DNA from 4 places in the Streptomyces sp. NPDC059009 genome. Region 3 is predicted to be linked to each of the others. Evidence: riboswitches for the same ligand, from Rfam matches in the RefSeq annotation. Region 3 holds a riboswitch; each other region holds the start of a gene.

Region 1 (7,477 bases), 120 kb from region 3:
GCGCAGAAGGGCGGTCCGGGAGGTACACGACCGTCGGAGCTCCGGTCGTCGGATGCGTGCTGACCTCCGCCGTCACACCCCACACCCGGGACAGGAGCTCCGCCGTGAGCACCTCCTTCGGGGCGCCCGACGCCACCACCCGGCCCCCGTCGAGCACGTACAGCCGGTCGCAGTAGTACGCGGCCAGGTTCAGGTCGTGCAGGGCGAGGAGGTTCGTCGTGCCCAACTGCCGTACGAGGGACAGGACTTCCAGCTGGTAGCGGATGTCCAGGTGGTTGGTGGGCTCGTCGAGGACCACCAGGGTGGGGCGCTGCACCAGGGCGCGGGCGACGAGGGCGCGCTGGCGTTCGCCGCCGGACAGGGACGGGAAGGGGCGGTGCGCGAGGTCCGCGACGCCGACCCGCTCCAGGGCCTCGCCGACCAGCTCGGTGTCCGCCGCCGTGTCGGCCTCCCAGAACCGCTTGTGCGGGGAGCGGCCCATGGCGACCACTTCGTGGACGGTCAGCTCGAAGACGGCCTGTCCGTCCTGCGGGACGGTGGCGAGGCGCCGGGCGCGCGCCTTGGGCGCCATCGCGGTCAGGTCGTCGCCGTCGAGGAGGGCGCGCCCCGCGGTGGGGCGAAGGGTGCCGTACACGCAGCGCAGGAGCGTCGTCTTGCCGCTGCCGTTGGGGCCGACGAGGCCGACCGTCTCGCCGGGGGCGGCGGTGAGGTCGACGGAGTCGACGAGGGGGCGCCCGCGCCCGGCGATCTCGTACGAGAGTCCGTGCACGCGCAGTTCACCGGTCATTCCGCCGTTCATGTCGCCGGTCATGTCGCCCGTCATGTCGCCCGTCATGACGGGGCTCCCTCGGGGCGGCGGCGCAGCAGCCACAGGAAGAACGGGCCGCCGGTGAGCGCCGTGAGGATGCCCACCGGCACGTCCTGCGGGCTCGCGACGGTCCGCGCCGCCAGGTCCGCCACGACGAGGAACGCGGCTCCGGCGAGCGCCACCACCGGCAGCAGCGTGCGGTGGCTCGCGCCGACCAGCATGCGCGCGGCGTGCGGCACGAGCAGGCCGATGAAGCCGACGGCGCCGCTGACCGCGACGAGGACCCCCGTCACCAGCGAGGTCAGCACGAACACGGCGGCGCGGAAGCGGGACGCGTCCAGGCCGAGGACGGTCGCGCCCTCCTCCCCCACCAGCATCAGATCGAGCGGCCGGGCCAGGGCGAGCAGCAGCCCGGTGCCGAGGACGAGGACGGCCGCGGGCAGCGGCAGCAGGTCCCAGCGGGCCGAGCCGAGCCCGCCGAAGGTCCAGTACAGGGCCTCCTGGAAGTGCTCGCGGCGGGCCGAGGTGACCAGGACCAGGTTGGCGAGGGCGGTGAGGATGTACGCGACGGCGACCCCGGCGAGGACGAGCCGCGCCCCGGTCAGCTGCCCGCCCCGGCGCGCAAGGGCGTACACGAGGACGAGCGCGAGCAGCGACCCGGCGAAGGCACCCGCGGGCATCGTGACGGTGGTGGCGAGCCCGAGCCCCCCGCCGAGCCCGAAGACGAGGACGAGGACCACGCCCGCGGACGCCCCGGACGAGATGCCGAGCAGATACGGGTCGGCGAGGGGATTGCGTACGAGTGCCTGGAGCACCGTGCCGACGACGGCGAGCCCCGCGCCGACGACCGCGCCGAGCAGCACCCTCGGCAGCCGCACGTCGAGGACGATCGTGCGGAAGGGGCTGGGCTCCGCGCGGCCGGTGACGATGTCGAGGACCTGGGACGGCGGCACACGGACCTGCCCGAGGGCGAGCCCGGCGACCATCGCGGCGAGCAGCGCGGCGACCAGGAGGGCGAGCACGAGGGAGTAGCGCAGCGGCCCGCGCGCGGGCGGGGTCCTGTCGCTCACTTGTGGGCCGGCTCGGGGTGGAGCTGACGGGCCAGCTTCTCGATCGCGGCCGGGGCGCGCACCCCGAGGACCACGTCCGACAGCGGCATCACCGCGAACCGCTTGTGCTTGATCGCGGGTACGTCGCGCAGGGCCGGGTCGTCGAGGAGGCGGCGCTTCTTCTGCTCGACCGTCGTCGTGCCGTAGTCGTAGATCACGATGACCTCGGGCCTGCGCGTGACGACCTGTTCCCAGGAGGCGTCGGTGAAGGACTTGTCGAGGTCGGCGAAGATGTTCGTGCCGCCCGCCCGCTTGATCATCTCGTTGCCGATGCCCTTGCCGCCCGCGGTGAACGCGGTCTTGTCCCCGCTGTCGTACACGAAGACCTTCAGGGCCTCGGCCCCCTTGGCCCCCTTGGTCTCGCGGGCGGTGGCGGCGACGGTGGCGCGGGCCTCCCTGACCCACTTCCGCGCCCGGTCCGCGACACCGAAGGTGCGGCCGACCTCGGTGACCTCGCGGTAGAGGTCGTCCAGCGAGGTGCGCCCGCTGGTGCAGGACTCGGTGTTGAGGCGGGTCTTGATGCCGGACTCGGCGAGGTCGTCGCGGGCGGTGCCCTCCTTGGCGTTGAAGGCGCTGGTGTAACCCCCGTACACGAAGTCGGGGTTGGCGCCGAGCAGCTTCTCCTTGGAGGGGTACTCCTTGGCGAGCACCGGGATCGCCTTGTACGCCTTCGCGTACTTCGGCAGGACCTTGTCGTCCAAGTAGGCGGTCCCCGCGAGGGACCCCGCGAGGCCCAGCTCCAGCATCACCTCGGTGGCGTGCTGGTTCAGGGTGACGGCGCGCTGCGGGGGCGCCTGGTAGGTGGTCTTCACCCCGCAGTTGGTGACGGTGTACGGGAATCCGGGCCCGGCCGCCTTGGTGTCGGTCCCGCTCGCGCTCCCGCCGGAGCCGGAACAGGAGGTGGCGAGGGGGAGCAGCGCGGCGCATATGAGGGCCGCGGTACGGAGCCGGGACATGGGGGTGCTCTGCCTCCTCCAGGGGATTTCCGCGTCCCCTGAGTCGTGGGAGAGGGCGGCAGGTCAGTTCCTGGCTCGTCCGCCCCGCGCGGGGGCGGACTCACAGTGGCGGGACCGCGCCGGATTCGCACCGGCTTCCTGGGTCCTGCCGCCTCAAGGTCCAAAAGGTCGAAAGGTCGAGGCTCAGTATGCCTGGACGACCTGGACCTCTTCCTCGGTGACCTCTCCGTCCACGATCCGGAACGAGCGGAACTGGAAGGGGCCCGCGTCGTCCGTGTCCGCCGTCGAGACGAGCACGTAGTGGGCGCCCGGCTCATTGGCGTACGAGATGTCGGTGCGCGAGGGGTACGCCTCGGTCGCGGTGTGCGAGTGGTAGACGATCACCGGCTCCTCGTCGCGGTCGTCCATCTCGCGGTAGAGCTTGAGCAGATCGCCCGAGTCGAACTCGTAGAAGGTGGGCGAGCGGGCCGCGTTCAGCATCGGGATGAAGCGCTCGGGGCGGTCCGTACCGGCCGGTCCCGCGACCACGCCGCACGCCTCGTCGGGGTGGTCCTGGCGCGCGTGCGCGACGATCTGGTCGTGGAGGGCCTGGGTGATGGTCAGCATGGAAGTCAGCATATGCAGAGGGCCCGCGCCGTACCGGAGGGTGGTACGGGCGGGCCCGAATGCTGGACTTCGCGGCCGGGACGTCAGTCCTTGGCGGCGTCCTGCGGCTCGGCGGACGCGACCGCCTTCGCCTTGTTGAAGGCCGCCGCCTGCGGGTTGCGGGCCTTCAGGAACAGGTAGGCGACCACCAGGATCGCGGCCCAGACCGGAGCGGCGTACAGCGAGATCCGGGCGTCCTTGTCGACGCCCATCATCACGATGACCATGCCGATGAACAGCAGCGCGAACCAGCTGGTGTACGGGGCGCCGGGCGCCTTGAAGGTCGACTGCGGCAGCTCACCGCGGTCGGCCTTGCGGCGGTAGCGGATCTGGCAGGCCAGGATCATGATCCAGGCCCACATGCCGGAGATGGTGGCGAAGGAGACGACGTAGTTGAACGCCTCGCCCGGCCACTGGTAGTTGATCCAGACGCCGACCAGCATGAACGCGGCGGAGACCGTGGTGCCGGTCAGCGGCAGGCCGTTCTTGGTCAGCTTGGTGAAGAACTTCGGGCCCTGGCCGTTGAGCGCGAGGTCACGCAGCATGCGGCCGGTGGAGTACATGCCCGAGTTGCAGGAGGACAGGGCGGCCGTCAGGACCACGAAGTTGACGATCGCGGCGCCGACGCCGAGGCCCATCTTGTCGAAGGCGGCGACGAACGGGGAGACGCCCGGCTGGAACGAGGTCCACGGCACGACCGAGAGGATCATGATCAGGGCGCCGACGTAGAAGACGGCGATGCGCCACGGCACGGTGTTGATGGCCTTCGGCAGGACCGTCTTCGGGTCCTTGGACTCACCCGCGGTGACGCCGACCAGCTCGACGGCGAGGAAGGCGAACATCACGATCTGCAGGGTCATCAGCGTGGAGCCGATGCCGTTCGGGAAGAACCCGCCCTGGTTCCACAGGTGGCTCACGGAGGCGGTGTCACCGGCGTCGGAGAAGCCGATGGTGAGGATGCCGACACAGATCAGGATCATGCCGATGATCGCGGTGACCTTGACCATGGAGAACCAGAACTCCAGCTCACCGAAGAGCTTCACGGAGATGAGGTTGGCGCCGTACAGGATGACCGTGAAGATCAGCGCGTACGCCCATTGAGGGATCGAGTCATGCGTCCAGTACTGCATGTACTGGGCGGCCGCGGTCACTTCGGTGATGCCGGTGACGACCCAGAAGAGCCAGTACGTCCAGCCGGTCACGAATCCGAAGAACGGGCCCATGAATTCGCGCGCGTACTCCGAGAAGGAGCCGGACACGGGCCGGTACATGAGGAGCTCGCCGAGCGCCCGCATGATGAAGAAGATGACGAGGCCCGCGATGGCGTACGCCAGGATGAGGCTCGGTCCGGCCTTGTGGATGGCCTTGCCCGCGCCGAGGAACAGGCCGGTGCCGATGGCACCGCCGATCGCGATCATCTGGATCTGCCGGGCCCCGAGCCCGCGCTGATAGCCCTCGCCCTCAGCGGCCGAGCCATCGGCCCGCACGGCTCCGTCGCCGCCGGGCTCGCCGTGCTGCTCTTCGACCTGCACTGAGGTCATGGTGACGCCTTTCTCCATGCTGATCCGCGCCCGCAGGCCGTCCTGCGTCTTGGCCGCGGATCAGGTCCTGATCCCCCCGGATATGGAATGGAGTGCTACCGGCGGTCTGCCGGCTGAAGCGCCCTCGGCGACATGGGTGGCGTCACCGAGCGGTCGTGAAGATTTATCACGGCCACAACAGTGATCAACTGGACGGCGTGTGGCGCACGCCACTGGAAGAACCGGACAAAATTCCCTTGACGCCCCATAGGTGGACGTCATGGTGACACGATCGTTATCCGGATTTGAGCGTCCGTTGAGCGGACGGTTTCGAGTCGGCCGCAGAAGTGGTTGCTTCAGGCCATCAGCAAGGCCGCAGGTCAACCCAGCAGCGTGCCGACGAGCGTCTCCTGGAGCCCGCCGAGCCAGAGATAGGCCATCACCATCGGCTTGCGCGGGTCGGCGTCCGGCAGGTGGTAGAGGAGGTCCGCGTCCTCCTCGTCGGTGACCTCCAGGCGGGTGCCGATCGCGAGGCGCAGGTCGTTGAGCGCGCCGAGCCACTGCCGGGACTCCTCGGCGGTGAGCTTGAGCACCGCCCCGCCCTCACCGGCCGCCGTCGCCGAGTCGAGCGAGCGGATGACCGTGAGGGCGTCCTCCCGCTTCTTGGCCCGCAGGTCGTTCTCGGTGAAGCGCCGGAACTCGGCGGAGTACGCGCGCAGTTCGTCGGCCTCGGCGGCGGCCGCCCGCTCACTGCCCGGCCCCCCGTACGCGTCCGGCAGCAGGCGCAGGAGCACCGGGTCGGCGGGCGGCTCGCTGGGGCCCTCGGCGAAGAGCTCGGCGAGCGGGTCCTCGGCGGGGCCGTCGGCCCCCGGGCCCGGGCCGATCAGCTCCAGGAGCTGGACGGCGAGCGAGCGGATGATCGAGATCTCGACCTCGTCGAGCGCGACGGCCGCGCCGCCGCCCGGGAGGGGTTCGAACTGACTGGGCTGTGAGGGCATCGGGTGTCGCTACTTCCGGTCCTGCTGGAGGGTGGCCCACAGGCCATAGCCGTGCATGGCCTGGACGTCGCGCTCCATCTCCTCGCGGGTGCCGCTGGAGACGACCGCGCGACCCTTGTGATGGACGTCCATCATCAGCTTCGTGGCCTTCTCCTTCGAGTACCCGAAGTACGTCTGGAACACGTACGTCACGTAACTCATCAGGTTGACCGGGTCATTGTGGACGAGCGTGATCCAGGGGACGTCCGGCTCGGGCACCGCGAAGGCTTCCTCCGCCGATTCCGGTCGTTCGATCTCCACGGGAGTACTCACTTGCCCCATGCTGCCACCCCGAGGGGGGCCTCGCACAAATGCCCCCGGGTGGCGCGGGCGACCCCCTAGAAATCGTCAGAGTGACGAGATGGGAGTAGCATCCGTCCTTATGAACACAGCGGACCTTGGGCTGCCGGTCGACGTCCCCTCCACGGCACTCTTCACGGATCACTACGAGCTCACGATGCTGCAGGCCGCGCTGAAGGCGGGCACCGCCGACCGGCGCTCGGTCTTCGAGGTCTTCACCCGCAGGCTGCCCGAGGGGCGGCGCTACGGAGTGGTGGCGGGAACCGGCCGCGTCCTGGACGCCGTCGAGAACTTCCGCTTCGACGCCGACGTCATCGGCTTCCTGCGCGAGCGCCGCGTCGTCGACGAGCCGACCCTCAAGTGGCTGGCCGACTACCGCTTCAGCGGCGACGTCTGGGGCTACCCCGAGGGCGAGGTCTACTTCCCGGGCTCGCCGATCCTGCGCGTCGAGGGCTCCTTCGCGGAGTGCGTGCTCCTGGAGACCGTGATCCTCTCCATCCTCAACCACGACTCGGCGATCGCGGCCGCCGCCTCCCGCATGGCCTCGGCCGCCGGGGAGCGCCCGCTGATCGAGATGGGCGCCCGCCGCACCCATGAGCTGGCCGCGGTCGCCGCGTCGCGCGCCGCGTACGTGGGCGGCTTCGCCACCACGTCCGACCTGGCCGCGGGCTTCCGCTACGACATCCCGACGGTCGGCACCAGCGCGCACGCCTTCACCCTGCTCCACGACGACGAGCGGTCCGCGTTCGAGGCCCAGGTGGCCTCGCTCGGCCGGGGCACGACGCTGCTCGTCGACACGTACGACGTGACGCAGGCCGTCCGCACGGCCGTCGAGGTCGCCGGGCCCGAGCTGGGCGCCGTGCGCATCGACTCCGGCGACCTGCTCCTGGTCGCGCACCGGGTGCGCCAGCAGCTCGACGAGCTCGGGGCCACCGACACGAAGATCATCGTGACCTCGGACCTGGACGAGTACGCGATCGCCTCGCTCGCGGCGGCGCCCGTGGACGCGTACGGCGTGGGCACCCAGCTCGTCACCGGCTCGGGCCACCCCACCTGCTCGATGGTCTACAAGCTCGTCGCCCGGGCCCACTCCGCCGACCCG
Region 2 (7,477 bases), on a different contig from region 3:
CACGGGTGTCGCGTTCGCGGCGATCGGCATCGGCGCACTGGTCCCGGCGGCCATCATGTCCATCGCCGCCGCGAACCTCTTCACGCGCAACATCTACAAGGACTTCCTGAAGCCCGACGCCACCCCCGAGCAGGAGACCAAGGTCTCCAAGCTCGTCTCGCTGCTCGTGAAGGTGGGCGCCCTGGTCTTCGTCCTCACCATGGACAAGACCGTCGCCATCAACTTCCAGCTCCTCGGCGGCGTGTGGATCCTGCAGACGATGCCCGCCCTGGTCGGCGGCCTGTTCACCCGCTGGTTCCACCGCTGGGCGCTGCTCGCGGGCTGGGCGGTCGGCATGGTCTACGGCACATGGGCCGCATGGAGCATGTCCTCGCCGAAGCAGTCGCACTTCGCCAGCAACTCCAAGGAGATCCCGGGCATCGGCGAGATCGGCTACATCGGTCTCACGGCGTTCGTCCTCAACGTCGTGGTCACGGTGGTCCTCACCTTCGTCCTCAAGGCCCTCAAGGCCCCCGAGGGCGTCGACGAGACCTCCCCCGGCGACTACACGGCCGACGCGGGCGACAAGGGCGTCCAGGTCGAACTCCCCAAGGTGGGCGCGGGCCACTGAGCCTTCCCTGCGCGTGGACGGGCCGCCGGAAAATCCGGCGGCCCGTCCTCGTGCGCGTGCGGGACACTCCCGGCATGGACCTCACCATCAGGCAGGCGCGCGCACAGGAGTACGAGGCGCTGGGCGCCGTCGTGGCGCGGGCGTACCGCGCGGACGGGCTCCTCGACTTCGAGGAGAGCGACGGGTACGAGGAACAGCTGCGGGACGTCGCGGGGCGGGCCGCCGCCGCGCGCATCCTGGTCGCGGTGGACGGCGGCACGGACGGGCGCGCGGGCGAGGACGGCACGGGCGGGCGCGCGGGCGACGGCGGCACGGGCGGGCGCGCAGGCGACGGCGGCCGGGTGCTCGGCGGCGTCACGTTCGTGGAGTCCGGCGGCCCCATGGCGGAGCTGGCGCGGGCCGGCGAGGCCGAGATCCGCATGCTGGCGGTCGCCCCCGACGCGCGCGGCCGGGGCGCGGGCGAGGCGCTGGTGCGGGCCTGCGTGGAGCGGGCCCGGGCGGTCGAGGGCTGCGTCCGTGTGATCCTGTCGACCCAGCCCACGATGCACGCGGCCCACCGCCTCTACGAGCGCCTCGGCTTCGTACGGGTCCCGGAGCGGGACTGGCTGCCGGTGCCCGATGTGCGGCTGCTGGCCTACGAGTTGGAGCTCCGGGCCCGGAGCGGGCCCTAGGGCCTGTCCGGCGGATCAGGCCGCATGATTCCGAGCTGTGCCGTCCGTCGCTGGTGAGCGGGCTGTGGTGCGTCGAGATGCAAGGCGGAGGAGGGCGACAACGCGGAGCGTTGGCAACCGACGACAACGCCGCAGATCGGCGTGGAACAGCCCGCGACCGCGGCAAGATCCACCGGACAGGTCCTAGCCGTACAGCTCCGCGCGGACCCGGTCCACCGCCTTCGCCGCCGCCTCGACGGTGCGCCCCTCGTCCGTGCCCGCGCTCACCGTGACGAGCACACCGCCGACGCGGACCTCGGCGGTGTACTGGGGCCTGTGGTCGTACTCGTTGCTTCCGGGGATGCGGCTGGTCTCCAGGATCGCCTCGTCGCCGATGCGGGGCAGCTTCTTGACCGAGTGGTGCCGGGTGATCGGGGCGGCTTCGGTGTCCTCCATCGTGGTGGGGCACAACTCACCCAGCCTGCGCTGCAGTTCGAGGTAGCGACCGGCCTCGGCGGGGCGCAGCGAGACAAGGCGCTGGCTCACGGGCGGCCGGGGCGCCGCCGTCTGGTCGGACACCGAGCCCAACTCGCCCGCCCCGCCGCCTGCTTCGTCCGCCCCGCCGGCACCTTCGTCCGCTCCGCCGCCGCCCTCGTCCGCCCCGGCGTCGAAGGCCAGCACCTGCTGCGCGCTCGCGCCCCGCAGGCCCAGCAGCTCCTCGTTCGCGTCCTTGCCCCGGGCGCAGGAGCCCCAGTCGCCGCGCCCGAAGCTCTTGTTGAAGAGCCCCACCGCGGTGTCCGTCGGCCGCGCGCGCTCGGCGAAGGCGTCGTCCGCGAGCAGCGCGCCGCTCAACTGGACGTCGCTGAACGTCTTCGCGGCGCCCTCGCGCCCGTCGACGCCCTCCGCGCTCGGCGGCCCGTCCGAGAACCAGCCGCCCGCCCCGCAGCCCGCGAGCGGCGCGATCAGTGCCCCGCAGAGGGCCGCACGGGCCATGCCCCGCCTCGCTCCCACAGCCCCTCCTCCGCCGCTTGATCCGTCAAGCCGCCACCCTAACCACACCCCAGCCGACACAAGATGTGGTGCTGCCTCCGAAACCCAGCACAAGATGTATGCTCGTCCTCGCTGTCGCCGCAGGGGAATCCGGTGGAAGTCCGGAACTGTCCCGCAACGGTGTATGTGTACGTCTTTGTCGTACCCGTGAGTCCGAGAACCTGCCGACAGTGCGCCCGGTGCATCCGCTCCGGGTGCCGAGACGTCCGGGCCTCGTGGAATGGGCCGGTGGACGCGGCGCTCCGCCCTGCGCGGACGCGCCCGCACCCGCCGTGCTCCCCTCGGGCCCAGAGCCGAGCGAGGGAGTGCTCCACGTGACCATCGCGCCAGCCGAACCGGCCTCAGCCCAGCAGACCCGGGCCGCGCAGGAGGCAGCGGACCAGGCGGACAAGGTACAGGACGCGCCGGGCACCGCCCTGTTGCGTACCCTCACCGACCTCACCGCCGACCTGCCCGACGCCGACCCCGGCCGGGTCGCCGCCGCCGCGCTGCGCGGCCGCTCCGCCAAGGCGGACGAGGCGGAGCTGCGGGACCTGGCCACCGAGGCGGCCGCGGGGCTCATCTCCGAGGACCCGGTGTACTCCAGGCTCGCGGCCCGGCTGCTCACCATCGGCATCCGCGAGGAAGCGGCCTCGCAGGGCGTGACGTCCTTCTCCGGCTCGATCGCGGTGGGCCACCGCGAGGGCCTGATCGCCGACCGCACCCAGGAGTTCGTGGCCGCGCACACGGCCCGCCTGGACGCGCTGATCGACCTCGACGGCGACGACCGCTTCGGCTACTTCGGCCTGCGCACCCTGCACAGCCGCTATCTGCTGCGCCACCCGCTCACCCGCAAGGTCGTGGAGACCCCGCAGCACTTCATGCTCCGCGTGGCCAGCGGTCTCGCGGAGGACGGCAGCGACCGCGCCGTGGACGAAGTCGCCGCCCTGTACCGCCTGATGAGCCGCCTGGACTACCTCCCGTCCTCGCCCACCCTCTTCAACTCCGGCACCCGGCACCCCCAGATGTCCAGCTGCTACCTGCTGGACTCGCCGCTGGACGAGCTCGACTCGATCTACGACCGCTACCACCAGGTGGCCCGGCTCTCGAAGCACGCGGGCGGCATCGGCCTCTCGTACTCCCGCATCCGCAGCCGGGGTTCACTGATCCGTGGCACCAACGGCCACTCCAACGGCATCGTCCCGTTCCTGAAGACGCTGGACGCCTCGGTGGCGGCCGTGAACCAGGGCGGGCGCCGCAAGGGCGCCGCGGCCGTGTACCTGGAGACCTGGCACTCCGACATCGAGGAGTTCCTGGAGCTGCGCGACAACACCGGTGAGGACGCGCGCCGCACGCACAACCTGAACCTCGCGCACTGGATCCCGGACGAGTTCATGCGCCGGGTCGCCGCCGACCAGGACTGGTCGCTGTTCTCCCCCGCCGACGTGCCGGACCTCGTCGACCTGTGGGGCGACGACTTCGACGCCGCGTACCGCAGGGCCGAGGCCGAGGGGAAGGCCCAGAAGACCATCCCCGCACGGGACTTGTACGGCCGCATGATGCGCACCCTCGCGCAGACCGGCAACGGCTGGATGACCTTCAAGGACGCCGCCAACCGCACCGCCAACCAGACCGCGGAGCCCGGCCACACCGTCCACTCCTCGAACCTGTGCACCGAGATCCTGGAGGTGACGGACGACGGGGAGACGGCCGTCTGCAACCTGGGGTCGGTCAACCTCGGCGCCTTCGTGGACCCGGCCACCCGCGACATCGACTGGGAGCGGCTCGACGCCACCGTGCGCACCGCCGTGACCTTCCTCGACCGCGTCGTCGACATCAACTTCTACCCGACCGAGCAGGCGGGCCGCTCCAACGCGAAGTGGCGCCCGGTCGGGCTCGGCGCCATGGGCCTTCAGGACGTCTTCTTCCAGCTGAAGCTGCCCTTCGACTCGCCCGAGGCGCGCGCCCTGTCCACCCGTATCGCGGAGCGGATCATGCTCGCCGCGTACGAGGCGTCCGCCGAACTCGCCGAGCGCAACGGCCCGTTGCCCGCCTGGGAGAAGACCCGCACCGCGCGCGGTGTACTGCACCCCGACCACTACGGCGTCGAGCTCACCTGGCCCGAGCGGTGGGCGGCGCTGCGGGAGCGGATCGCCGCCACCGGCATGCGCAACTCCCTGCTGCTCGCCATCGCGCCGACCGCCACCATCGCGTCCATCGCGGGCGTCTACGAGTGCATCGAGCCGCAGGTCTCCAACCTCTTCAAGCGCGAGACGCTCAGCGGTGAGTTCCTCCAGGTCAACTCCTACCTGGTGGACGAGCTGAAGCGGCTCGGCGTGTGGGACGCACAGACCCGGGAGGCGCTGCGCGAGGCCAACGGCTCGGTGCAGGGCTTCAGTTGGGTCCCGGCCGAGGTGCGCGAGCTGTACCGCACGGCGTGGGAGCTCCCGCAGCGCGGCCTGATCGACATGGCGGCGGCCCGCACCCCGTTCCTCGACCAGGCGCAGTCGCTCAACCTGTTCCTGGAGACGCCGACCATCGGCAAGCTCTCCTCGATGTACGCGTACGCCTGGAAGCAGGGCCTGAAGACGACGTACTACCTGCGCTCGCGCCCGGCCACGAAGATCGCCCGGGCCGCCCGCGCCACCGCCCCCGTACCCCAGCAGGTCGCCGACCCCGAGGCCGTCGCCTGCTCCCTGGAAAACCCCGAGTCCTGCGAGGCATGCCAGTAATGAGCTCCATCACCAACTCCGAGAAGAACCTGCTCGACCCTGGCTTCGAGCTGACTCTCCGCCCCATGCGCTACCCCGACTTCTACGAGCGCTACCGGGACGCCATCAAGAACACCTGGACCGTCGAGGAGGTCGACCTCCACTCGGACGTCGCCGACCTGGCGAAGCTGTCGCCGGGTGAGCAGCACATGATCGGCCGCCTGGTCGCGTTCTTCGCCACGGGTGACTCGATCGTCTCCAACAACCTCGTGCTGACCCTGTACAAGCACATCAACTCCCCCGAGGCCCGGCTGTACTTGAGCCGTCAGCTCTTCGAGGAGGCCGTGCACGTCCAGTTCTATCTGACGCTGCTCGACACCTATCTGCCCGACCCGGAGGACCGCGCGGCCGCCTTCGACGCGGTCGAGGAGATCCCCTCGATCCGGGAGAAGGCAGAGTTCTGCTTCAAGTGGATCAACGAGGTCGAGAAGCTGGAGCGCCTGGAGACGCAGGCCGACCGGCGCCGCTTCCTGCTCAACCTGATCTGCTTCGCCGCGTGCATCGAGGGCCTCTTCTTCTACGGTGCCTTCGCGTACGTCTACTGGTTCCGCAGCCGCGGTCTGCTGCACGGCCTGGCGACCGGCACCAACTGGGTGTTCCGTGACGAGACGATGCACATGAGCTTCGCCTTCGACGTGGTGGACACGGTCCGCAAGGAGGAGCCCGAGCTCTTCGACGAGGCGCTGACGCAGCAGGTCACGGACATGCTGAAGGAGGCCGTCGAGGCCGAGCTGCAGTTCGCCCGCGACCTGTGCGGGGACGGCCTGCCCGGCATGAACACCGACTCGATGCGCGAGTACCTCCAGTGCGTCGCCGACCAGCGCCTCCAGCGGCTCGGCTTCGCCCCGGTGTACGGCTCCGAGAACCCCTTCTCCTTCATGGAGCTGCAGGGCGTGCAGGAGCTGACGAACTTCTTCGAGCGGCGGCCCTCGGCGTACCAGGTCGCCGTCGAGGGGTCGGTCTCCTTCGACGACGAGTTCTAGGACGGATCCCGTACGGAAGACGCGTTCTCATACGTGAGTGGGGCGCCCTCGGCCAGGAGGGCGCCCCTTCCGCGTGCCCGGGACTCAGCGCGGATCGGCGCGCAGCACGAGGCGCTTGGGGTGCAGGGTGATCCCCACCTTCGTGTCGCTGTCCGTTTCCGCTACGCGCGTCAGCCGCCAGAGTGGCACCACCGTGCCCAGAATGATGGTGAGTTCCGCCAGGCTGAAGTGGTCCCCGGGGCACTTTCGGTTGCCGACGCTGAACGGCATCATCGCGAACTCCGGTACGTCTCCGGCACGTTCCGGTGTCCAGCGATCCGGGTCGAACTCCAAGTGCCGTTCGAAGGAACGCGGGTCGCGCTGCATCGCATACACGCTGTAGACGATGTCGGCGTTGGCTGGAATGCGATAGCCACCCAGCTCGGTTTCGGCCACGGAGCGCCGGGTGAATATCCAGGCGGCGGGCCGTATACGCATCGCTTCGGTCACCACATTGCGCGTATGCGGCAGCCGACCGAGATCGCCGAATGTGATCGGCCGGTCCCCCGCGACGTCCTTTACCTCTTCAACCAAACGCCTTTCCTGTTCCGGGTGCCGGGTGAGCAGGTGGAAGGTCCACGCCAGGGTCGAGGCCACATTCTCCGCGCCCGCCACCACCAGGGAGACCACGTGGTCGTGGATCTCCGCGTCGGTGAGCGGGGCGCCCGTCTCGTCCCGGGCGGTGAGCAGCCCGGCCAGCAGGTCGTCCTTCTCCGTGGCGGCCGCGGCGCTGCCCCGGCGCTCCGCGACGATCTCGTCGACCAGCGCGTGCAGATCGGCGAGGGCCCGCTCGAAGCGGCGGTTGGCCGGGGTCGGGACCTTGTAGAGCGGCCCGACGGACAGCACCATCCGCCGGTAGAGGCCCTCGAAGACGGTGTGCAGCGAGTCGGCGATCCGGTCCGCCTTCTCGCCGATCGAGTCGACCTCCAGGAGCGAGCGTGACACGATGCGCACCGCCGTGCGGAACATCTCGGCGCTGACGTCGACGGCCTCGCCGGGGAGCCAGCGCGCCGCCGTCGCGCGCGCCTCCTCTTCCATCACCTTCGCGTAGTCGGCGATCCGCTCGGGCCGGAACGCGGGCTGCATCATGCGCCGCTGGCGCCGGTGCAGCTGTCCGTTGCTGGTGGCGACGCCCTTGCCGAGGAGGACTTCGAGGGTGTCCCACAGGGGTCCGCCGACGATGTACTCCGGGCTCTTCAGCAGCGCCCCCGCCAGGTCGGGCGCCGTGACCGCGTACGCCGTCTTGGGCCCCAGCCTGATCCTGACGAGATCCCCATGGTCACGCAGCTGTGCGAGGAAGCCGAGCGGGTCGCGCACCAGGTTCCAGGCGTGGCCGAGCAGCGGTGCGCCGCCGGCCACCAGGGGCGGCTCGGCTATCGGGCGGGTCGTGGTGAC
Region 3 (7,477 bases):
GCTTTGAGTGGGGTGGGGGCTGCCGTCGCCCTCACCGTCGCTCTGCCTGTTCTGCCTGCTCAGGCCCATGATCATGGGGCCGTGAAGGCCACCGTCACGCCGTCGAGCGCCAGCCCGGGGGCCCAGGTCGAGGTGCGGGCCGACGGGTGTGACGGGACCACGGGGTCGGCCAGCTCCGGGGCGTTCGAGTACGACGCCGAGCTGACCGGGCGGGACGGGGACAAGTACTCCCTGAACGGCACGACGAAGATCAAGTACGGGGTCTCGGGGAGCTACTCCGTCACCATCACCTGCGACGGCCACCCCCACCAGGGCGCGGGCACCGTGCAGGTCATCCGCAACAACCCCGCCCCGGTCTCGCCGGTCCGCGCCGGTGGCGGCGGCACCGCCCACCTCGCCGAGTCACAGCTCGCTCAGTCCCGCCTCGCGGGACCGGCCGCCTCGGCCGAGGCGCGCGAGGCGGGACCCGGCACCCGGCACGCGGTCATCGGCCTGGTGCTCGCCGGCGTCGCGGCGGTGGCCGTGGCGTTCCGCAGCGTCCGTCGGCGCCGCTCCGAGTGAGAGCGGAGTGAGCGCGCGGTGACCAGCGACAGACCGGGCTCCGGGCGGCTGCTCATGGGCGCCGCCTGGGCCGTGCTCATCGTGGGACTCTGCCTGTGGGGGAGCGACGCCGTCGACCTCCGGGGCGGCCTCTCCGAACCCGCCGCGGGCGACGTGGCGGCGGTCGGGCGGCCCTTCGGCGTCGAACTCCCGCCCGCGCATCGGGCGTTGGACCCCGCGCGCCCGCAGCGCGTTGACATCCCCGCGCTCGACGTGCGCGCCGCGGTGACGGCGCGCGGGCTCGACGCGGAGGGCGCGATCGACCCGCCGCCGTTCGCGCAGGCGGACTCGGTCGGCTGGTACGGCGGCGGCACCCGGCCCGGCGCGGCGGGCGCCGCCCTGTTCGTGGGCCACGTCGACACCGAGACGCGGCCCGCCGTCTTCTACCACCTCAGCGCGCTCAAGCCCGGCGAGCGGATCAGGGTGGCCCGGGACGACGGCACGGTCGCCGAGTTCACCGTCGACGACGTACGGGTGCACCGGCGCGAGGGCTTCGACGCGAAGGCGGCGTACGGCCCGCACGAGGACGGCCGCGCGGAGCTGCGCCTGATCACCTGCGGCGGGACCTTCGACCACGCGCAGGGCCGGTACACGGCGAACGTGGTGGTGTCCGCGTACCTGACGGGCGTTATTCGGTGACGGGCGCGGTGTCCCGGCGCCTACGGTGTGTCCCGTGACGGGACGGGTGATCGTACTCAACGGTGGTTCCAGCGCGGGGAAGTCGGGCATCGCGCGGTGTCTGCAGGCCGTGCTTCCGGAGCCCTGGCTGACCCTCGGCTGCGACACGTTCGTCGACGCCCTGCCCGCGTCGATGACGTCGTCGGACGCGGGCATCGGGATCGCGGCGGACGGCGAAGTGAGCGTGGGGGAGGGGTTCCGGGCCCTGGAGGCCGCATGGATCGAGGGGGTCGCCGCGATGGCGCGGGCCGGGGCGAACGTCGTCGTCGACGAGGTCTTCCTCGGCGGCGCCGCCTCGCAGGCCCGCTGGGAGAAGGCGCTCGTGGACGTGCCCGTGCTGTGGGTGGGCGTGCGCTGCGACCCCGAGGTGGCGGCGGGGCGGGAGCTGGCGCGGGGCGACCGGGCCGGCGGAATGGCCGCGGGGCAGGCCGAGTCGGTGCACCAGGGGGTGCGCTACGACATGGAGGTCGACACCGCGGGCCGGGAGTCGCTGGAGTGCGCGCGGGCCGTCGCGGCGTGCCTCACGGAGCGTGGGTGACGGTGATGGTGCCGTTGCCGGTGACGGCGGCGATGACGGCGGTGGTGACGGCGGCCCCGGTCCCGCCGCGGGGCCGCCCTCGACCGGGACGTCAGGCCGTGGGCTCCACGGAGACCGTGTTCGGGGACTTGCGGGCGTAACTGCCCTCCGCCGAAGCCGACTTCGCGGCCGCGCGCAGGCCGAGGCCGCCGAAGACCGCCGCGAACACCGCCCACAGCAGCACATGCGAGGCGAGCGACAGCATCCGGAAGTTCCACAGCAGGACCGCGTCCACCGGGACCGGGTCCGGGTTGTCGGGCAGCGTGAAGAGCAGCGCGAGCACGGCGACCGTCGTGAGGGCCACCGCGATCTGGCGCACCGGAAGGGACTTGGCGGCCAGGCGCACATACACCTGCCACGCCAGGAACATGCCGAGCACGCCGATCGCGACCGACGCCAGCCACATCGCCTGCCGGTCGCCGACCGTGCCGGAGTCGCCGACGCCCGGCGGGTTCGCCGGGTAGCGCAGGCCCGGCAGGAGCGAGACCGCGACGAACGCGGCCGCCGCGAAGGTCAGGGCGCGCGGCCAGGGGGACGTCTGCGGAGCGCGCCGGTGCACCAGGGCGTACGCCACCGCGAACAGCACGCCGATCGCGAGACCGGCGACCACGGAGGCAACTACCAGTCCCAGGTGCTGAGTCGAGCGGGTGAACAGCTCCTCGTGGTGCTGCATGGACTGGCCGGCGCCGTGCGCGTGCTCCTCGGCGGCCGTGCGCTTCTCCTCGGCGCGGATCGCGCGGTCCATCAGGGGCTCGGCGAGGAGGAGGGAGAAGAGACCGGCCGCGAGGCCCGCCGCCCCTCCCGCCGCCAACCCGCGCCCGAGCAGGGGGAGTACAGGTGTTGGGGAGGACATGGTGCTGAGATCGCCCGCCCGTCTAGTGGCAGGGGGCACCGAAGAGGTGCCTGCCGTCGTGCGCGAACTCGTGCAGGTAGCTGCCGGTCGCCGAGATCAGCGAGCCGTTGTCGATGAACACCGCGTACAGCGCGATCAGCGCGAGGATCGCCGCGCCGGACGCGATGAGCCAGTCGCGCGTCTGGGTCGCGGCGGCCTGGGCCGCCGTGGTGTCGGTGGTCGGTGCAGTGTGCAGAGACATACCGGGTGGGCCTCCTTCTGGGGTTTCCACGCCCCATGGCAGGAGGACGACGGCTCAGTTCCTGACTTCCGCGCACGTCTGGGGAGCACGCACGGGGTCACAGTGGCGGGACCGCCCCGGAATCGCACCGGGTTCCTGTCAACCGTCGCCTCGATGTATGGACTTGTCGTCCCGGAGAGTCCCAGTCCGGCATGGACACTGTCAACCACGCCCGCGCCCCTGCGCCCCCTGCGACCTGCGCAAGCCCGCTCGCGACGGTGGACCGTCGCCCGGTCGACGGACCGCTCCCCCCGGAACCGTCGACCGGGCTGGTCCTCCACCGCGCGCGCACGAGTCGCGGGAGTAACCCGGCGCCGGCGCGGGAGCTGTGGTGCCGACCCGCTTGCGGGGTGGGCAGGTTCAGCCTGATCCGGCCGGGGGCTTGGGCCGTCAGAACCGACTGTAGAGCGAATATGCCTCCTGGCCTAGAGGGCGTTTGACGCCAAGTCGTGGCGAGATCGCGGTGCGTGATCGCCACAGCTCAGAGGGGCCCCGGTTCATCAGGTTCGGACCTGCCGGGGCGCAGCGTCGCATCGTCGAGCTTCCCGTCGATCAGCTCGCCCGCGACCCGGTCGATGGCCAGGCGTTCCCTGCGTGCGTAGCCGCGCAGGGCGGCGAAGGCGGGCTCCATTCCGGTGCGCCAGCGCTCGGCGAGTATGCCCTTGGCCTGTTCGACGCGAATGCGACTGGTCAGCGCCGTCTCCAGCTGTCTGCTGAGCGTGCGGTAGCCGGCGTACGCCTCGTGGTTGTGCAGCCCGAGGGCGGCCGCGTTCGCCAGGATCTCGGCGCACCGCACCTCCCCGTTGGGCGTGGCCTGTCGGGAGAGGAAGGCATTGAGCACACCGAACACGGACTGGCCGCGGCGCATCGGCACCGCGTACGTCATCGTGACGCCGTGCTCCAGGGCCTGTGCGGTGAACTCGGGCCAGCGGATCGCCGTCACCGTCTCGGTGAGCCGCACGGGCGCCACCGTCGTGCCGGTGCTGTAGCTCTCCACGCACGGCCCGTCGTTCTGCTGGGACCTCAAGAGGGCGGTCGCGAGCTCCTGTTGGTGGTTGCTGGGGGCGAGCGCGATGGTGCGGCCCTCACTCGTGCGGTGGGTGAACATCACCCCGGCGGTGCGCGCGCCGAACAGCTCCACACAGTGGTCGGCCATGCCGCGCAGATAGTGCTCGGCCTGGAAGTCGTCCCGCAGCGTGTCCGCGCTCTCCACCACGACTTCCGCCAGCCGGAGTTCCGTGGTGCGGTCCACATCCGCCTCCCCTCCCTGGCTGCCCCGCTGCCTTCGTCTACCCCGCGGGGGCGCGCGTTAACGGCCGCTGTAACAGCTCGCCTACAGCTCTCTGCCCAGGGCAGGTGGGCCCTCGTGAGGGGGGAAGCCGTATGTCAGGATTGGGAAACGGACAGTGCACCCAAGGGGGAGTGGATGTACCGCAAAGGCACAGGTCGCGGGAGTGGACGCACGAGGGGGGTGAAGGCGGGGGTGGCGCTCGCGGGAGCCGCGGCGCTGCTGCTGTCCGGGTGTTCCTCGGACGACGGCAAGGACAATGACTCGTCCAGCGGCCCCGTGAAACAGCAGCCGAAGGGCAGCGACCCGTACTGGGTCAATCCCGACGGGAACGCGGCGAAGCAGGTCACCGCGTACGAAAAGGACGGCAAGGACGACGACGCCGGACTGATCCGGAAGATCGCCGAGCAGCCGGTCGGCGAGTGGATCGGCCCGGAGAACCCGGAGCAGGAGGCGCGCGGCTACACCGAGGCCGCCGAGAAGGCCGACCGGGACGCGCTCCTGGTCCTCTACAACATCCCGCACCGCGACTGCGGCCAGTTCTCCAAGGGCGGCGCCGCGGACGGCAACGCCTACCGTGCCTGGATCGACGGCGTCGCCAAGGGCATCGGCGACCGGCCCGCCACGGTCATCCTGGAGCCGGACGCGGTCCTGCACATGGTCGACAAGTGCACCCCGGACAACCTCCACGAGGAGCGCTACGACCTCCTCAAGGGCGCCATCGGCAAGCTCAAGTCCCTGAAGAACACGAAGGTGTACCTGGACGCGGGCAACGCGGGCTGGGGCAAGGAACCCGACTCGATCTGGGAGCCCCTGAAGTGGTCGGGCGTCGAGCAGGCCGACGGCTTCTCGGTGAACGTCTCCAACTTCCAGACCACGCAGGCCAGCATCGCCTTCGGCAAGACTCTGTCCGGCAAGGTCGGCGGCAAGCACTTCGTCATCGACACCAGCCGGAACGGCAACGGCCCGTACGACGCCAAGGCCAAGGACCCCTGGTGCAACCCGCCGGGCCGCGCGCTCGGCGAGGCGCCCACGACCAAGACGGCCGACCCGCTCGTCGACGCCTACCTCTGGGTCAAGCGGCCCGGTGAGTCGGACGGGACGTGCAAGGGGGGACCGAAGGCGGGGGAGTGGTGGCCGGAGTACGCGCTCGGGCTCGCCAAGTCCGCGAAGTAGCTCCCTTCCGTACGCCGATGGGGCGCCCTCCTGAGTGGAGGGCGCCCCATCGGCGTATGCGGGTGAACTCCCCTGGAATCAGGGGATCTTGACCCACTGAGCCTTGCTCGGTGTGCCCTGGTCGTCCGTCACGAACAGCATGTACCAGCCCGACTCGACCAGGCTGCGGTTCTTCGGGACCGTCACCGTGACCTTGTCGCCGGACTTCTTCATGTCCAGGGCGATCGACGTCTGGTCGATGTCCGTGACGTGCGTCGAGGCGCTGGGCCGGATCAGCCGGGCCGTCTTGAGGGACGTGGCGTGCTTCGAGGTGAACGTCCCGGAGCCGCCGCGCGCGATCGTCTTCGGGCCGCCGCTGAGCGAGGGCCGCGCGCCGTGGTACAGGTACGGCGGCGTGTAGATCTCGATGCGCTGCTCGAACTCGCCCGGCTTGGTGTTGGCCTTGTCGGCGTAGAGCGAGTCCGAGCCGAAGAACATCACGCGGCCGTCGGGCAGCAGGATCGAGCCCGAGTGGTAGTTGCGGCCCACCTCCGGGTCGGCGACCCGGTTCAGCTCGTTCGTCCTCGGGTTGTAGATGCGCGCCTGGTGGATGTTGGAGTCGCTGCGGCCGCGGTAGTCCTCGGAGCCGCCGGAGATCAGGACCGTGTCGTCGGGCAGCGTGGAGATCTGCGGGTAGCGCGTGCCCTTCTCCAGCTCGGGGCCGTCCGTGAACTTCGGGTTCGGGTCCTTCAGGTCCACGATCCGGTTCTTCGTGCTGGACTCCTTGGACTCGCCGACGCCGCCGCCGCCGACCACCATGTACTTCTGGTCCTGCGCGGGCGGCAGTTCGACGGTGCCGGACGTCTCCAGGAGGTCCGGGTCGCTCATGCCGGGGATCTTCTGGAACTTATTCGTCCTGAGGTCCCAGATGCCGGGCTTGCGGCCCACGTTGTCCGGGCCGTAGCCCGCGTTCGAGCCCGAGTAGAAGAGCTTCCCGCTGGCCATCTGGAAGATCGCCGGGTACGTCGGGAACTGGCGGATGCCCTTCGTGTACGTCCACTTCTTCGTCTTCGGGTCGTACACCTCGTTCTTGCCCGGCACCAGCTGGCCGATCTCGTCGAGGCCGGAGAGGCTGAGCACCTTGCCGTCGGTGAGCGTGGTCAGCGTGGGGTACCAGCGCGCCTCGTTCATCGGGTCGACCTTGATGTACTTCTCCGCCACCGGGTCGAACTCGAAGGAGTCCTTGATGCCTTGGAAGTCCTTCTTGTCGAGGGCGAGCTTCTGCGCGATGCCGTAGACGTTACGGGTGTCGGAGCCCTTGAGGCCCTGCACGCGGTAGTTGTCCTGCGTGCCCGTCTCGTGCTTGGCGCCGCTCTGCTGCGCCTCCACGTAGACCCGGCCGAGGCCCGCCTCGTTGCGGATGAACTTGCCGGTGTCCGGGTCGAAGACCCGCTTGGCGCGCTCGATCTGGACGGGGTCCTTGGAGACGAACGTCTTGCCGTTCTCCTTGCCGGTGAACTTGGTGCCCGCGGGCAGCGTCATCGGCTTTCCGGGGTCCTCGTTGTGGACGATCATCAGGCCGCCGGCCTTGGTGACGTCGCCCTTCAGCTTCTCGTAGCGCTGGGTGCCGCCCGCGATCAGGAGGTTGCCGTTGCCGAGCTGGGTGTGGCCGGTGCAGAAGAGGTCCTTCGGGGTGTCGATCTTCTTGATCGTGCCCTTCACCGGGTCCCAGAGGCGGGTGTCGAACTTCTTGTTGTCGAAGTTCTTCTGGTTGTTGCCGGACCCGGCGACCAGGAGGACCTTGCCGGTGTGCAGGAGCGCCGCGTGGATGGTGTTCTGGCGGTACTCCTCGGGGAAGTCGACGACGTCCCAGTGGCCGTTGTCGGCCTTGTACTCCGGCTTGTTGATCTTGTAGTTGTGGTACTTCTCGGAGCCCACGCGCCAGAGCCAGGGGCCGTTCATTCCGGCCAGCGCTAGGACCACCGCCGCGCCTATCGCGATGCGACGGGCGCGGCGGCGGCTGGAGGGGTCTTTCATTGCTTAGGG
Region 4 (7,477 bases), on a different contig from region 3:
GCGGCCGCTTCTCGGCGAAGGCCCCCATCCCCTCCTTCTGGTCGGCGGTGGCGAACACCGCGTGGAACAGGCGGCGTTCGAAGCGGACGCCCTCGGTGAGCGTCGTCTCGAAGGCCCGGCCCACCGCCTCCTTGGCCATCATCGCGACCGGCAGCGACATGCCCGCGACGGTCTCGGCGACGGCGAGCGCCTCGGCGAGCAGCGCGTCGGCCGGGACGACCCGGGAAACGAGTCCGGCGCGTTCGGCCTCGGCCGCGTCCATGGTGCGCCCGGTCAGGCACAGCTCCATGGCCTTGGCCTTTCCGACCGCCCGGGTCAGGCGCTGGGACCCGCCGATGCCGGGGATGACGCCGAGTTTGATCTCGGGCTGGCCGAAGACGGCCGTGTCGGCGGCGAGCAGGATGTCGCAGAGCATGGCGAGTTCACAGCCGCCGCCGAGCGCATAGCCGGAGACGGCGGCGACGGTGGGCGTGCGCAGCTGCCCGAGCCGGTCCCAGGCGGCGAACCAGTCGCCGAGGTACATGTCCATGTACGTCTGCGGCTGCATCTCCTTGATATCGGCCCCGGCGGCGAACGCCTTGGCCGAGCCGGTGATGACGAGACAGCCGCACCCGGGGTCCCGGTCGAGGGCCTCGGCGGCGGCCACGACCTCGTTCATGACCTGGAGGTTGAGGGCGTTGAGCGCCTTCGGCCGGTCGAGGGTGAGCAGGGCGGTGCGGCCTTTGCGTTCGACCCGGATGGTCTCGTACTCGCTCGACGTGCTGTCGCTGGTCTCTTCCGTGGTCACTCCTGCTCTCCGCTCTGGTCCCTGATCGTTCGTACGATGCCGGAGAAGTCCTCCGTGGCACCGGCGCGCTCGGCGTACGCGGCGTACAACTCGGCGGCCCGCAGCCCGAGTTCGGCATGGACGCCGCCCGCGCGCACGGCGTTGGCGGCCAGGCCCAGGTCCTTCGCCATGAGCGACGCGGCGAAGCCCGGCCGGTAGTCGCGGTTGGCGGGGCTGGTGGGGACGGGGCCCGGGACGGGGCAGTTGACGCTGAGGGCCCAGCACTGGCCGGACGCCGTGGACGCCACGTCGTAGAGGGCCTGGTGGGTCAGGCCGAGGCGCTCGCCGAGCACGAACGCCTCGCTCACGGCGATCATGGAGACGCCGAGGATCATGTTGTTGCAGATCTTGGCGGCCTGCCCCGCGCCCGCGCCGCCGCAGTGGACGGCCTTCTTGCCCATGGCCTCGAGCAGGGGGCGCGCCTGCGCGAACTCCTCCTCTCCCCCGCCCGCCATGAACGTCAGGGTGGCGGCCTCGGCGCCCACGACGCCGCCGGAGACCGGGGCATCGAGGGCGCGCGCTCCCGCGGCCACGGCCCGTTCGTGGGCGGTGCGCGCGTCGGCGACGTCGATGGTCGAGCAGTCGACGAAGAGGGTGCCGGGGCGGGCGGCGGCGAGGAGGCCGTCGTAGAGGGCGAGGACGTGGCGTCCGGCGGGGAGCATGGTGAGGACCACGTCCGCGTCGGTGACCGCCTCGGCCGCGGTCGCGGCGGGTTCCACCCCTGCCCGCGCGGCGGCGTCGAGGGCGTCGGCCACGAGGTCGTGGCCGAGCACCCGGTGTCCGGCCTTGACGAGGTTGGCCGCCATCGGGCCGCCCATGTGTCCGAGTCCGATGAACGCGACGGTCGGGCTCACCAGGCCACCTCCTCGGTGGTGTCGGGTCCGGCGAGGCCGAGTTCGAGCCCGAGTTCGCGCTCGCCGAGCGGGGTGAAGTGGCGCCGGACGTCGGCGTCGGTGACGTCGGCGAGCGCGGCCGGGGACCAGCGCGGGGCGCGGTCCTTGTCGATGACCTGGGCGCGGATGCCCTCCACCAGGTCGGGGCCGGCCAGGGCCGCGCAGGAGACCCGGTACTCCTGGTCCAGGACCCGTTCGAGCGGGCCGAGCCTGCGGGCGGCGCGCAGGGACGCCAGGGTGACCTTCAGGGCGGTCGGCGACTTGGCGAGCAGCGTCTCGGCGGCTTCCTTGGCGTCGGGGTCGCCGTGGGCGAGCAGCCTTCGGACGATCTCCTCGACGGTGTCGGCCGCGTAGCAGGCGTCGATCCATGCGCGCCGGTCGGCCAGCACCCCTTGGGGCGGCGGCTGCACATGGCGGGCCAGGACCTCGCGTACGGGAAGTGCGGCGAGGTCGTCGACGAGGCCCGGCAGCGCGGCGGAGGGCACGTAGTGGTCGGCGAGTCCGCACAGCAGGGCGTCGCCCGCGCCGACGGGCGTGCCGGTCAGCGCGAGGTGGGTGCCCAGTTCGCCCGGGGCGAGGGCGAGCAGGTAGGTGCCGCCGACGTCGGGGACGAAGCCGATGCCGGTCTCGGGCAGCGCGATCCGGGAGCGTTCGGTGACGACGCGGACGCTGCCGTGCGCGGAGACTCCGACGCCGCCGCCCATGACGATGCCGTCCATCACGGCGACGTACGGCTTGGGGTAGCGGGCGATGCGCGCGTTGAGGTGGTACTCGTCGCGCCAGAACGCCGCGGTGGCGCTGCCGTCGCCCGCGCGGGCGTCGTCGTGGATGGCGCGGATGTCGCCGCCCGCGCACAGGCCGCGCTCCCCCGCGCCGGTGAGGACGACGGTCTCGACGGCCGGGTCGTGCTCCCACGCGGTGAGCGCCGCGTCGATGGCGCGGACCATGGGGTGGGTGAGGGCGTTGAGGGCGCGGGGGCGGTTGAGGGTGAGGCGGGCGGCCCGGCCGGTGGTGCGCAGCAGGACCGGCTGTTCGTCGTCGGCGGCGGTCCTGTGCGGGCTGTCGGCGGTCGTCCGCACGTCGTCGGCGGTCACGCGAACGCCTCCGTCAGGCCGCGGGCCACGATGACACGCATGATCTCGTTGGTCCCTTCCAGGATCTGGTGGACCCGCAGGTCCCGGACGATCTTCTCGATGCCGTACTCGCTCAAGTAGCCGTAGCCGCCGTGCAGTTGGAGCGCCCGGTCGGCGACCGTGTACCCGGTGTCGGTGGCGAACCGCTTCGCCATCGCGCACAGGTACGGCGCCTGCGGGTCGCCCTCGTCCAGGGCCTGCGCGGCCTGTCGTACGAGGGCGCGGGCAGCGGTCAGTTCGGTGGCCATGTCGGCGAGGCGGAAGCGCAGCGCCCCGGCGTCCAGGAGGCGGCGGCCGAACGCCTCGCGGTCGGCGAGGTGGGCGAGGCTGCGGTCCAGGGCGCTGCGGGCGCCGCCCAGCGAGCAGGCGGCGATGCCGAGGCGGCCGCCGTTCAGGCCGTTCATGGCGATGCGGAAGCCCTGGCCCTCGGCGCCGAGGAGCCGGTCGCCGGTCAACCGGACGTCGTCCAGGACGACTTGGCGGGTGGGCTGGGCGTTCCAGCCCATCTTGCGTTCGTTGGCGCCGAAGGAGACGCCGGGGTCGTCCTTGTCGACGACGAACGCGGAGACGCCGTCGGGTCCTTCGCCGCCGGTGCGGGCCATCACCACGTACAGCTGGGCGGCGCCCGCGCCGGAGATGAACTGTTTGACTCCGCTGAGCAGCCAGTCGTCGCCGTCGCGGTCGGCCCGGGTGGTGAGGGCCGCCGCGTCGGAGCCCGCGCCCGGCTCGGTCAGGCAGTAGCCGGCGAGGTCCTCCATGGCGCACAGCCGGGGCAGCCACCGTTCCCGCTGGCCCGGGTCGCCGTAGTGGTCGATCATCCAGGCGACCATGTTGTGGATGGACAGATAGCCCGCGATGGACGGGCAGCCGGAGGCGAGGGTCTCGAAGACGAGCACGCCGTCGGAGCGGGTGAGGCCGCTGCCGCCGGACTCCTCGCGGACATAGACGCCGCCGAGGCCGAGCCCGGCGGCCTTGCGCAGGACGTCGACGGGGAAGTGCTTGTCGCGGTCCCAGTCGAGGGCGTGCGGGGCGATGTGGTCCTGGGCGAAGTCCAGGGTGGTCTCGACGAGGGCCTGCTGGTCCTCGGTCAGGAGGGTGGTGGTCATCGGCGTCAGCCCATCGTCGGGAGGGTGAAGCTGGCACCCTCGCGCAGTCCTGCGGGCCAGCGGGACGTCACCGTCTTGGTGCGGGTGTAGAAGCGGATGGCGTCCGGGCCGTGCTGGTTGAGGTCGCCGAAGCCGGAGCGCTTCCAGCCGCCGAAGGTGTGGTAGGCGACGGGCACCGGAATGGGCACGTTGACGCCGACCATGCCGGTGTCCACGCGCCGGGTGAAGTCGCGTGCGGTGTCGCCGTCGCGCGTGAAGAGGGCCACGCCGTTGCCGTAGAGGTGCTCGCTGGGCAGCCGGAGGGCCTCCTCGTAGTCGGCGGCGCGCACGACGCACAGGACGGGCCCGAAGATCTCCTCGCGGTAGATCCGCATGTCCGGGGTGACCCGGTCGAAGAGACAGGCACCGGCGAAGAAGCCGTCCTCGTGTCCGGGCAGGGTGAAGTCCCGTCCGTCGACGACGAGTTCGGCGCCTTCCTCGACGCCGAGGCCGACGTAGGAGCGGACCCGGTCGACGGCGTCCTTGCCGACGAGCGGGCCGAAGTCGGACTCGGGGTCGTCGCTGCGGCCGATGCGCAGCGCGGCGATGCGCTCCTTGAGGCGGGCCACGAGGGCGTCGGCGGTCTGCTCCCCGACGGGGACGGCGACGGAGATCGCCATGCAGCGTTCGCCCGCGGAGCCGTAGCCCGCGCCGATCAGCGCGTCGACGGCCTGGTCGAGGTCGGCGTCCGGCATCACGATCATGTGGTTCTTGGCGCCGCCGAAGCACTGGGCGCGCTTGCCGTGGGCGGCGGCGGTGGCGTAGACGTGCGCGGCGACGGGGGTGGAGCCGACGAAGCCGAGGGCGGCGACGCGCGGGTCCTCCAGGAGGGTGTCGACGGCTTCCCGGTCGCCGTGCAGGACGTTGAGGACACCGGGCGGCAGGCCCGCCTCCAGGAACAGTTCGGCGATCCGCAGCGGTACCGACGGGTCCCGCTCGGAGGGCTTGAGGATGAAGGCGTTGCCGCAGGCGAGGGCGGGTGCGGCCTTCCACAGCGGGATCATCGCGGGGAAGTTGAACGGGGTGATGCCCGCGACGACGCCGAGGGGCGCGCGCAGCGAGTGGACGTCGATGCCGGTGCCCGCGTTGTCGGTGAACTCGCCCTTGAGCAGATGCGGGATGCCCGCCGCGAACTCCACGACCTCCAGGCCGCGTTGGATGTCGCCGTGGGCGTCGGCGATGGTCTTGCCGTGCTCGGCGGACAGGAGCCGGGCCAGGGCGTCCTTCTCGTCCTCGACGAGCTGGAGGAACCGCAGCAGCACGCGGGCGCGGCGCTGCGGGTTCCACTGGCCCCAGCCGGGCTGCGCGCGGGCGGCGTCGGCGATCGCCGCCTCGGTCTCGGCGCGGCTCGCGAGGGGCACGCGGGCCTGGATCCGGCCGGTGTTGGGGTCGTACACGTCGCCGTGGGAGCCGGAGGTTCCTGGGGTGTGCTTGCCGCCGATGAAGTGGGTCAACTCACGTACGGGGGCGGTGACTTGGTCGCGGACCATGGGTGTGCCTGCTCTCGTCAGGTGATCCGGGATGGCGCGCCGCCGCGCCGCGCGCACGCGGTGGCGTGCGGGAGCGGGGCTGCGCGAGACCGCGAAGGACGGTGGGCCGTCAGGGGGTTGCGACGGCCGTTCGACGCTCGCCGTGCGGGGGCCGGGCCCGTCGGGCCGCGGTTCCGCCGGGGACGCGTGTGCACACCGGTGCCATGCGTGTCAGCTCCATCCTCGTGGACAACACGGAACATCCCGCGGCCGGTATCCTGACTCCCGGATCTGCGCGCGCCGTCCGCCTTCCCGACTCCCCCTTCAGGGTTCATCGGTGGCGTACCGCTCGACGGCACACTCCCCGGTCACAGTGGCGGGACCGTGCCGGATTCACACCGGCTTCCCTGCACCGCGGGCCTTGGTCGCGACTATATAGTTGGACGTCCTAGTAAATCTAGGCCCCGCCGTCCAGGACCCCGGCTAAGCCCCCTCGTAGGCGTGGAACCCCCGTCCGCTCTTGCGGCCGAGCAGCCCCGCCTCCACCATGCGCTGGAGCAGCGGCGGCGGGGCGTACAGGGGTTCCTTGAACTCGTCGTACAGGGATTCCGCGATGGACGCGACGGTGTCGAGGCCGATGAGGTCGGCCAGTCTGAGCGGGCCCATGGGGTGCGCGCAGCCCAGCTCCATCCCGGCGTCCACGTCGGTGGCGGTGGCGAAGCCCGACTCGGCCATCCGGATCGCGGACAGCACGTACGGGATCAGGAGCGCGTTGACGACGAATCCCGCGCGGTCCCGGGAGTGGACGACGGTCTTGCCCAGCGTGCCCGTCACGAACTCGCGGACGGTGTCGAGGACGTGGGGCGCCGTGTGCAGCGAGCTCACGACCTCGACCAGCGGCAGCACCGGCACGGGGTTGAAGAAGTGCAGGCCGAGCACGCGGTCGGTGCGCCCGGTGGCCATGCCGAGGCGCATCACGGGGATCGAGGAGGTGTTGGTCGCGAGGATCGCCTCCGGATCCTCGACGATCTTGTCGAGTGCGGTGAAGACCTCCGTCTTGGCGTCGGCGTTCTCCACGACCGCCTCGATGACGAGCCGGCGGTCGGCCAGGTCGTCGAGGCTGCCGGTGAAGCTCATCCGGGTCAGTGCGTCCTCGGCGGAGATGCGGTCCAGCTTGCCGCGCTGCACGGCGCGTTCGAGCGAGACGGCGATCCGCTCGCGCGCGGCGCGGGCGGCCACGGCGTCGACTTCGCAGAGCACGGTGTCCAGACCGGCGCGGGCGCACACCTCGGCGATCCCGGCCCCCATCTGTCCGCCGCCGACGACGCCGACTCTGGTGATGCCGGCGTTCGTTCCAGGGGTGCTCATGCGTGGATCTCCGTTCGCGCGGCGAGGTGGCGGGTGTAGGCGTCGGTGGTGAAGAAGGCGGGCAACTCCCGGCCCAGGGCGGTGCGTTCGAAGAGGGCGCGGACCTCGTCGACCCGGGCCCAGGGGTGCTCGGCGCCGAGGGCGGCCGCCTCCTCGTCGAGGATGCGGAGGACCGTGTCGCGGTCCACGAGGCGGTGGCGGAGCCACTGCCAGATCTGCACGCGGGCGATCTCCGCCGTCGCGGCGTCCTCCATCAGACCGCCCAGTGCGACGGCACCCTGCCCGTGCAGCCACGCGTCGAAGTAGCGCAGGGCGACGGCGACGTTGGCACGGACGCCCTCCGGGGTGGGCGGGCCGACGGTGCGGCGCACCGCCAGGAGGTCGGCGGGGGCCACCTCGACGTCCTCGCGGGTGCGGTCCAGCTGGTGCGGGCGCTCCCCGAGGACCTGGTCGAAGACCTCCCGGCACACCGCGACGAGCCCGGGGTGGGCGACCCAGGAGCCGTCGAAGCCGTCCTCGGCCTCGCGTTCCTTGTCGAGCCGCACCGTGGCGAGCGCCGCCGCATGCGCGTCCGCGTCCCGGCCGGGCACCTGCGCCGCCATGCCGCCGATCGCATGGGCGCCCCGCCGGTGGCAGGTGCGCA

The links. Region 3 has a riboswitch for cobalamin ahead of ACFWYM_RS28075 (CbtB-domain containing protein). Riboswitches for the same ligand answer to the same signal wherever they lie in the genome.
Region 1: it holds a riboswitch for cobalamin, as region 3 does, so the genes downstream of both, ACFWYM_RS27355 (ABC transporter substrate-binding protein) here and ACFWYM_RS28075 (CbtB-domain containing protein) in region 3, are expected to answer to the same signal.
Region 2: it holds a riboswitch for cobalamin, as region 3 does, so the genes downstream of both, ACFWYM_RS26910 (ribonucleoside-diphosphate reductase subunit alpha) here and ACFWYM_RS28075 (CbtB-domain containing protein) in region 3, are expected to answer to the same signal.
Region 4: it holds a riboswitch for cobalamin, as region 3 does, so the genes downstream of both, ACFWYM_RS08970 (CoA-acylating methylmalonate-semialdehyde dehydrogenase) here and ACFWYM_RS28075 (CbtB-domain containing protein) in region 3, are expected to answer to the same signal.

The regions. Positions count from the first base shown of each region.
Region 1 is NZ_JBHYJB010000030.1:1,185-8,661, reverse strand. It holds gene ACFWYM_RS27365 (ABC transporter ATP-binding protein) at 1-835, opposite strand, end outside; gene ACFWYM_RS27360 (FecCD family ABC transporter permease) at 832-1,878, opposite strand; gene ACFWYM_RS27355 (ABC transporter substrate-binding protein) at 1,875-2,873, opposite strand; cobalamin riboswitch at 2,917-3,053, opposite strand; gene ACFWYM_RS27350 (Mov34/MPN/PAD-1 family protein) at 3,057-3,479, opposite strand; gene ACFWYM_RS27345 (amino acid permease) at 3,563-5,059, opposite strand; gene ACFWYM_RS27340 (DUF2017 domain-containing protein) at 5,419-6,036, opposite strand; gene clpS (ATP-dependent Clp protease adapter ClpS) at 6,046-6,357, opposite strand; gene ACFWYM_RS27330 (nicotinate phosphoribosyltransferase) at 6,458-7,477, shown strand, end outside.
Region 2 is NZ_JBHYJB010000029.1:38,607-46,083, reverse strand. It holds gene mctP (monocarboxylate uptake permease MctP) at 1-610, shown strand, start outside; gene ACFWYM_RS26920 (GNAT family N-acetyltransferase) at 685-1,281, shown strand; gene ACFWYM_RS26915 (hypothetical protein) at 1,465-2,253, opposite strand; cobalamin riboswitch at 2,353-2,494, shown strand; gene ACFWYM_RS26910 (ribonucleoside-diphosphate reductase subunit alpha) at 2,625-5,021, shown strand; gene ACFWYM_RS26905 (ribonucleotide-diphosphate reductase subunit beta) at 5,012-6,043, shown strand; gene ACFWYM_RS26900 (cytochrome P450) at 6,128-7,477, opposite strand, start outside.
Region 3 is NZ_JBHYJB010000030.1:118,434-125,910, forward strand. It holds gene ACFWYM_RS28055 (hypothetical protein) at 82-561, shown strand; gene ACFWYM_RS28060 (class F sortase) at 616-1,239, shown strand; gene cpt (chloramphenicol phosphotransferase CPT) at 1,274-1,816, shown strand; gene ACFWYM_RS28070 (CbtA family protein) at 1,908-2,708, opposite strand; gene ACFWYM_RS28075 (CbtB-domain containing protein) at 2,731-2,949, opposite strand; cobalamin riboswitch at 2,983-3,111, opposite strand; gene ACFWYM_RS28080 (ANTAR domain-containing protein) at 3,470-4,240, opposite strand; gene ACFWYM_RS28085 (glycoside hydrolase family 6 protein) at 4,415-5,452, shown strand; gene ACFWYM_RS28090 (galactose oxidase-like domain-containing protein) at 5,531-7,468, opposite strand; gene ACFWYM_RS28095 (glycosyltransferase family 2 protein) at 7,465-7,477, opposite strand, start outside.
Region 4 is NZ_JBHYJB010000007.1:57,152-64,628, forward strand. It holds gene ACFWYM_RS08950 (enoyl-CoA hydratase) at 1-787, opposite strand, end outside; gene mmsB (3-hydroxyisobutyrate dehydrogenase) at 784-1,680, opposite strand; gene ACFWYM_RS08960 (enoyl-CoA hydratase/isomerase family protein) at 1,677-2,798, opposite strand; gene ACFWYM_RS08965 (acyl-CoA dehydrogenase family protein) at 2,810-3,958, opposite strand; gene ACFWYM_RS08970 (CoA-acylating methylmalonate-semialdehyde dehydrogenase) at 3,964-5,487, opposite strand; cobalamin riboswitch at 5,717-5,905, opposite strand; gene ACFWYM_RS08975 (3-hydroxybutyryl-CoA dehydrogenase) at 5,950-6,834, opposite strand; gene aceB (malate synthase A) at 6,831-7,477, opposite strand, start outside.